DNA from 2 places in the Legionella hackeliae genome. Region 2 is predicted to be linked to the other one. Evidence: riboswitches for the same ligand, from Rfam matches in the RefSeq annotation. Region 2 holds a riboswitch; the other holds the start of a gene.

Region 1 (4,200 bases), 900 kb from region 2:
AAAAGCATCCTGCTTATCAATGGCTGAAAAAGGTGATTGGGGAGGGCTATCTAATTTTGCCCACCGAGGAGAAGGCAATGGCTAACACGTCTGCGCGCTCCTCATTGTAAGGGTGAATCAAATTTTGATAATACAATGCTATTTAATGATGAAGCCTCAAAGAACTCTCCGCGCATTGCTCGCAGTATTTGTTGCAGAGAAAGAAATTGGGCACTTAACTGAAAATACAAATCACCGGTCTGTCTCTCGTAGAGCTCTCCAACCGTAAGATAGGCCGCTTGACCAATATCGGCAAAATAGTCAAGGCTAACGTGACGCTTTTTGGCAATACCCGGGAAAAGCCCGCAGAACAATAGACTTTTGTCTCCCACATCTTTTAATAACTCAACTTGTCGACGCGGATTATTCATTGATTCCAGGAAATCCAAGGCAATAACGGATTCAATCAGTCTTGGTCCTTGAGAAAACCTCATCAGCAAAAATACCAGATAACTCTCTGTATTTTCGTTGAGAACCAGCTGTGTAGTGGCTTGCGCTTCATTAACCAGCGCATGCCATTGACTGATTTCGGTGGGATGCAAAATCAATTGCTTCATAGTATCCCCCAATCCATGCTTTTGCTTTTACTGTTAGTTTAGCAAACTACATACCAATATGCGGGAAACAATGTCTTTTATCTAAATACAGCAAGCGATAGGATTAATCTCGCTAAAAGGAGCCTCAGGTAGATAATCATTCGTGTAGCATTCATTCAGAGGAAACTGCTTATCAATGACTGCTAAATGCTGTGCATAACGTGCTACCTTTGCCCAATCGCGCTCGACATTCATTAAAGATCGCGAGAAAAAAGGCAATGTCCTTAAGAAAATTTTGCGATACATTTCACTGGCCAATTGTGGTTTTTGTTCGCACAGCAATTCAAACGCTTCGTCAGGGTTTTCCAGGGTATAGGCCATGCCACGCGATGTAGCTTTGAGAAATCCTTTAACCAACTCAGGATTTTTCAAGGTAGCATCAGGGACAATAAACTGAACAGAGCAAAAACAACAGCAACCCAGGCCTGCTAATTGATCAAGCCGTAAAAAAATGGTCTCTCCTTTTAAATAGTCCAATTCCACACGTTGAAAATTAATGAAACCCACTCCAATGTCTACTTTCTGACGACAAATTGCATCACTAAGATTCATGCCAATGCGTACTGTTTCATAACTACCAGCATCAATGCCGGCAAGTGTTGCCAAATCATCAATAATCTTCTTACCGAATTCACCAATATATCCAACCCGCTTACCGACAATATCATAAAAAGTTTTTATCCCGCTCGATTTTAAAGCGATTAGCCCTGTGGGTGGCTCATCAAGAAGAGTCCCAATGGAACTTACCGGGTAGCCTTTGGCGCGAGCAACTACCGTATGAATCATTGCTTTGACCCCAAAATCGACCTGCCCCAAACCAACAATTTCAGTCACATCACTGGGATCATTAGGTTCTAAAATAGCTAAATGAATACCCTCGTCTTTGTAATAACCTAGCGCTTGGGCTACAAAAAGCGGTGTATGATAGGGATTTGCATACCAATTTAATAATAATGTGGTTCTAGAATGAAGCTGATGCATTTGCCAAGTCTCCTTAATAATTAAAAATGTGAGATGGCAAAAGGCACACAGCAGTAGATGCGTGATTTCAAGGCAATCCTTACGCTGGTATTAACCAGTTCAAGTTCGACGGGTATTTCTCAGCCGTTACCGGCACCCCGAGCCATCTATAGATCCAGAAAATCGGTGGATACTTACCTGCTTTTCGGATTGCAGCTATGCTAAGCGAGCATTGGATTTCTTGTCAATGAATGAAAAATTATTTCACTCTTTTATTTGGATAAAAGCTTAGTTTTAATGGATAAACTTATGCACATTTCTACAGCTTGGTTCCTTTTAATGTGTGATTGAAGATTCCCGAGTGGATATAGCTACATTATGGAAAATACTAAGTAAAGGCAGAATCTACGCTTAATTAACTAATTGTTAACCGAATATTTTCTAATTGTTTTAATGATCCATGGCCTGGTTTTAGATTAAAGATACCGCGTTTAATTCTAAAAAATTTTCCTAAGTTTGAGGATTTATCTAAACAATCAGTTATTAATTCTTTTTTTCTCTTCAAAGATAATGTTTGTATGTGTTTCACAACACTCTCTTTATGCATAGCAAGGGCTTTTAATTGAGAAGGGGCAATGAATTGTTTTGTTGTAAGTGCTGATACTATAAGTTCAGCACTGTCTTTATGCTGAAGAAATGTTTGTATTTCGTCCTCGTGCATTATTTTTTCAGCAGGTAGTGTTTTAAAAAAACTAAATGGGTCGTCGATATTACCCGGATTATAGGTCTCCAAATTAACATCAGTGGCTTTATGATAATACCATTTACCGGGATGGCGAATTGAACTATAAATCCCGAGTTGTCTATCGGTGGGGAAAATTATTCCTGGTCTAATTTTAGCGTTTAGTAAATGTTCTTCTATTTTTTCCAAAGTTTTCTGACACTCCTTTTCAAATCCAGGAGAAATATAGATAGTAAACTGCATTCCTTCCTAGAATCGTAAGCTGTTTTTTACTTTTTGTTTTCTAAAATCGATGAGGTTCTCATAGATATTTTTTGTATAAATAAATAGCTCGTCTCTATTTAAAGAGTATTGGAAAAAGAAACTACGTAATTTAGGTAAGTTTGTATGAAAGAAATGAATCGCCATTCGCTACGGCGGTATGAATCTATTTCTTGATATATTTTATGAAAAGTCTTTCTTAAAAACTTTAGATTTGGAGAGTTCTGATTCTGTAAAAACCGCTTATGTTCTTCAAGAAGATGCTCGAGTCTGTCCTGTCTACCCTGTTTAAATTTTTCAATTACATTAAGGTTGGCTACTTTGAAACACATATTTTCTTGAGCAAGCAAAGGGAGGATTATTTCCCAGGCCTGATTCATGTCTTCTTGATGGACGCTAACGCGTGCTTTCCAATTGGTATAAAGTTTTCTATAGACCCTATTTGGTATTTGCCATGGACGAAAATTTATAAAATAGGATATGTCAGTTAAATATCTCTTAATGGTATATTTTTTACACAGATTACTGTTAGAAGAAATCACGTAATCAGGATCAATTAAATCAGTATATCTCATGGAAGCGTTTTCAAGACAGCATGAGAAATTGTAGCATTCTGTTCAAAAAAATCACAATTAATTCTCTAGTATAAGAAAACCCCATATCATTGAAAAGAATACATTATGATACATATCATTTCATTTTACTTCAAAATAGCATATTATGCGCGTTTTAGGAGGAGTCTATGGGCATCGTAAAAATATCTGATGAATTACATGAGGCAACAAAACTAATGGCTAGAGCTATGAGTCGCTCAATAAATTCACAAGCGGAGTATTGGATTCGGGTAGGGAAATTGGCAGAAGAGAATCCTACCATCACTTATCCTGAAATTCTTAAAATTATGGTAAATCAAGCCTCATTAGGTGAAATGCATTATGTTAGTGAAGACGCCTGAAGAAATAGAAAAAATGCGAGTAGCCGGAAACTTGGCGGCATTAGTACTTCATATGATTGAGCCTTATGTAGTTGCGGGTGTAAGTACGCATGAGCTTGAACAAAGATGTCGTAAATATATTATTGAAGACTTAAATGCAATTCCTTCGACCTTAAATCACTATGGATTTCCGGCGTGCATTTGCACATCCATCAATCATGTTGTCTGTCATGGAATACCCTCTGATAAAATTATTAAAGACGGGGACATTCTTAATATTGACGTTACAGTACAAAAAGATGGATATATTGGTGATACAAGTAAAATGTTTTTAGTCGGCAATGTCAGCCCCTTTGCTAAAAAGCTGGTGAAGATTACTCAAGAATGTCTTTATAAAGCCATTGATATCGTTCGTCCTGGTATTCGACTTGGAGATATAGGAAGTATTATCCAGGAGCATGCTGAAAAAAATCGATATTCTGTTGTTCGTGAATTTGGGGGGCATGGGATTGGTAAAACAATGTGGGAGAAACCCGATGTTATGCATTTTGGAAAACCCAATACGGGTTTACAACTACAGGCTGGAATGACCTTTACTATTGAGCCAATGATCAATTTGGGGAGTAAGGACATCAAAACTTTAGGGGATGGATGGACTGTTGTCACGA
Region 2 (4,200 bases):
GTCTGTTCAATACACTATAAAATATCAATATGCCGCAGTTTATCCACAATATCCCTGGATACCGCGGACGAGCCGCGGCACGTGGACTAAATGGATTTCGCGACTAGCCAGGGCCTCTTGAGAATCCCCTAGATTACCGACATGCCGTGATTTATCCACGGTATCCCTGGGATACCACGACAGGCAAGGGACATGGCTTCAAGATGAAATATCAATACACCCTGATTGCTGAAAACAATAATAATCTAATAACTCTTGTACTAATAAAATTAAAAAGGTAAAAATGAGAAGCCTATAAACTCATAAGGATTACCATGAAATTATTTTTCACAAAAGGAGCTTGTTCTCTAGCAGTAAGAATTGTAATTAATGAAATTGGTATTGATTGTGACTATGAAGCAGTCAATTTAAAAACTAAACGCACCGAAGAAGATCGAGATTTCTTAAAAATCAATCCGAAGGGTGCAGTACCCACTCTGGAATTAGACGGTCAAATACTCACTGAGAATGCAGTAATTCAACAATTTTTGGCCGATAAATTCCAAGCTCGTGATCTATTACCACCAGTTGGTGATTTTAAGCGCTACCAAATTCTTGAATGGGTAAACTTCATCACCACCGAGCTGCATAAGAGTTTTTCAAATCTCTTTAATCCAACTATTCCTCAAGAGATGAAAGACAAAGTTTACATCCCCATGATTAAAACTAAATTAGGATATATTGATAAACACCTAAAACATAAATTTCTTATGGGCGAACAATTTACCCTACCTGATGCTTATATGTTCGTTATGTTATTGTGGGCAAAAAACTTTAAAATTGACTTATCAGGCTGGGATCACTTACCAGGTTACTTTACTAACCTCCATAAAAGACCAGCTATTGTGAAATCACTTAAGGAAGAAACACTAGAGATTGCTTAATTATAAAGACTCAATGCAAACAAATTGCTCATTGTCATTACCTATAAGGAAATGACAATGAGAAAAGTGGGTTAGTCAGAGATGATAATTCATTAGTCAACTTTAGGACGAACAATAAGTACATCACACTCAGCACCATGCAAAATAGCATTGGCGGTTGAGCCGAGTAACAAAGCTAAGCCATGTTTTCCATGACTTCCTGTAACAATTAAATCAATTTTCTTTTCTTTGGCAACACGCAAAATTTCATTTTTTGTAGAACCAAACTCAATCATGCAATGTGCACTGTCCACCCCTAGCTTTTTAGCTAATGCTGACAATTCTTTCTCAGCTTGCTCACGAATTGAAACCTCAACTTCAGCAAATCCTGCAAAACCTGGGTATGCATAAGCGGGAATAGGTTCAACAACGTGAACCAAGAGTAAATCCGCTCCATTTTCTTCAGCAATTTTTTTTGCCTTATGAGCTGCTTTTATTCCTACTTCATCAAAATCTGTCGCGAATAACACTCTTTTGTACATAATCTATCTCCTTGACCCCATCAGTTCTAATAAAAAAGAAAATTTAATTTTCATAAGTAGCAGTTTACTATAAAATTTACTGCTCTTAAATTCAAATAGACTTGGATTTAACGAGATTAGGGGTGTTCTTAAAGCTAACCATGCTTTTAAGGACTGAGAAATACCCATTGAACCTGTTCGGGTAATGCCGTCGAAGGGATAATGTATGTTTTTAGATGTTGCAGGAACCATAGCTTCCTTATTAGCTACTTATTATTTCATTCAACTGAATAACAAAGCATGGCCGGCTAGCCTGTTAGCCACTCTAATTAATGGTTCGTTATATTGGCAAAAGGGAATCTATGCTGATATGTTACTTGAATCATTTTATTTCGTCAGCACGTGCTACGGTTGGTATTTATGGCAGAGTCCAACTTCAAATGCAACGAAAGTAATTAATCGTTTATCCATCAAGCAGTGGCTGATACTTTCCGGTATTACATTCAGTCTTTTTGTGCTTATCGTAGAGCTACTAAATAATTTTACCCATTCTGACATCACAGTACTAGATGGCTTAACAACTTCACTAAGCTTAACCGCGCAATGGTTAATGTGTTATAAAATTAGAGCAACATGGATTCTTTGGTTTGTAACAGATGCAATTTATAGCTACATGTATTTTCATAAACAATTACCCTTTCATTGTTTACTCATGCTGCTGTACATCGTTATGTCAATAATTGGCTATCGCGCTTGGGCCAAGCAGCAGAAAAATCTACCGCCAGGCCTTAACCGTACGCTTAACCCAATGCATTAAGCCCTGTGGTAGAACGAATCCAGGGTTTATACTGGGTTAACCCTGCAGGAAGATTTTTCGCCGCCTGTTGTGCCTGATCAAAACGACCATACTCTCCCAGCGTTAAGACGTACCAATTAATCCCTTGTCGCTTGGTTAGACGAATTTTTGTATTCGTTAAATGATGGTCATTCACAAAGCGCTTTACGTCCTCAAGATTCAAACTTGCAAGCAATTGCACTGTATATTGCTTCTGTTGTGTTGTGCTATCAGGAGTTTTTACAGCAACGGTTGTTGTTACTTCAGAAGCCAATGCAGGGTGAGCCATAGCTTTCGGAGTATCTCGGGTGGAAACCACGTTTCTTTCCAGGCTTGCTACTTGCTTAGCGGGTGTGTTGCCAATAGTTTTAGGTATTACAACTACCTTATCCATAACCACTAATGAGCTGTTTTCCTCTTCTTCATCTAGCACAATATCCACTACACGTTTTAGTGGGGAGGGTTGTGTTTCTTGTCTTGTAGACGAAACTGTTAATGAAGGAATGTAACTATCCGTCCTTTCATTGTAATTTGGTATCTCACTGGCCAGAGTGCGTTCTTCGTTGGGAAATACTGGCGTACTAGTAATCACAGAGGGTAATAATTTCTCAGCAGCTGCTACACGTTGAGTACTCTCCTGAACAGGAGGTTTTGTTTGCCTGAATAAATCCTGGTTTTGCCAAACATACACTGAAGCTAATAAGGCGACTGCCAATGTTGCACTTAAGCCTATATATTTTGAATAAGACGATTTTTGCAAACTTGCAGAATTTAATGTTTCTGGGCAAAAATAGCTAATCATTTCTTTATTGATGCGTGCAATATTACCGCCAGTCAACTGATAAAATTGCTCCAATCGCTTATCTGACATCGTTAAGTCAATGCGTTTAAGTGAGGGAAGGTTGTTTAAAACATACGTCTTGGTTTCATTTTCTGTTAAAGCACCTGGCTCTACACGATGAACTAAATGATCTAAAGAGGCTGCTTCCAGTTTATTTAAGCTAGCCACCAATGAAAAGTCAGAAATCAGACATACATGGAAAAAGCATTGTTCACCCTGCTGTTTTAATTCAGTTAAGAGATCCACTAAGAAGCTGTCACTAACGTGTTGGGCATCGTCAATAACGACTAGAATGTGGGCTTTCCTCTCGTTGATTTGCTGTATCAAATTCGCAAAAGTCAGTTCAGAGTCAGCACGTAAATGCAACAATGTTGCAAGTTGTGCTAATAAACCAGCTTGAGAAAAAGGAGGAGTGGCTTTTAATAAATATGATTTGATTTGTGAATCCAGACTAGTCTGTAACAATTCACTAAACGTTGTCTTACCGCCTCCCTCTTCAGCCAATATGGCGATTAAAGCATTATTAAATAAAACCAGGTGATTGATGAAATCAATTTTGGTAAGCCAGGCACTGGGTTTAAACGTATTTTTAGTGCTGGTCATTTCTTTATTCTCAGATTCATGCATCACATTTTGCATTTTATTAATCTCCTTCAACTGCATCTTCCAATACCGAGCGCAACAGGTTTTCGGATACATTAGCCTCTATATAGCAATCTCCTGGTGCTCTCATTAATATGAAGCGCAAATTTTTATTTTTTATCTTTTTATCCTGAGACATTGCAATCCGCAATTGATCAAGGTCAATATCTTTAGGAATTCGCCGAGGTAACTCTGCCATTAACAACATTTCATCAATACGTTGTACTGTTGTTTTGTCCAATTGAGCAAATTGCTCAGACAATAGTGCTGCACAATAAAGTCCTATAGCTACTGCTTCTCCGTGAAGCCAGCGACTATAGTTGGTATAGGCTTCTAGAGCATGAGCAAATGTATGGCCTAAATTTAAAAAAGCACGCACTCCTGTGATCTCATGCTCATCTTGTTCGACATAATTTGTCTTTATCTGGCAACACTGGCTAATGACTGCAGCCAGACTCG

What was found. Region 2 has a riboswitch for thiamine pyrophosphate ahead of pnuC (nicotinamide riboside transporter PnuC). Riboswitches for the same ligand answer to the same signal wherever they lie in the genome.
Positions count from the first base shown of each region.
Region 1: it holds a riboswitch for thiamine pyrophosphate, as region 2 does, so the genes downstream of both, LHA_RS14075 (ABC transporter substrate-binding protein) here and pnuC (nicotinamide riboside transporter PnuC) in region 2, are expected to answer to the same signal.

Region 1 covers NZ_LN681225.1:3,178,680-3,182,879, reverse strand. The annotation lists gene LHA_RS14085 (CapA family protein) at 1-110, shown strand, start outside; gene LHA_RS14080 (hypothetical protein) at 102-596, opposite strand; gene LHA_RS14075 (ABC transporter substrate-binding protein) at 678-1,616, opposite strand; TPP riboswitch at 1,675-1,766, opposite strand; gene LHA_RS14070 (hypothetical protein) at 2,011-2,580, opposite strand; gene LHA_RS14060 (ParD-like family protein) at 3,341-3,553, shown strand; gene map (type I methionyl aminopeptidase) at 3,534-4,200, shown strand, end outside.
Region 2 covers NZ_LN681225.1:2,278,729-2,282,928, forward strand. The annotation lists gene gstA (glutathione transferase GstA) at 315-923, shown strand; gene LHA_RS10065 (universal stress protein) at 1,016-1,444, opposite strand; TPP riboswitch at 1,553-1,661, shown strand; gene pnuC (nicotinamide riboside transporter PnuC) at 1,650-2,240, shown strand; gene LHA_RS10080 (AAA family ATPase) at 2,224-3,738, opposite strand; gene aroB (3-dehydroquinate synthase) at 3,743-4,200, opposite strand, start outside.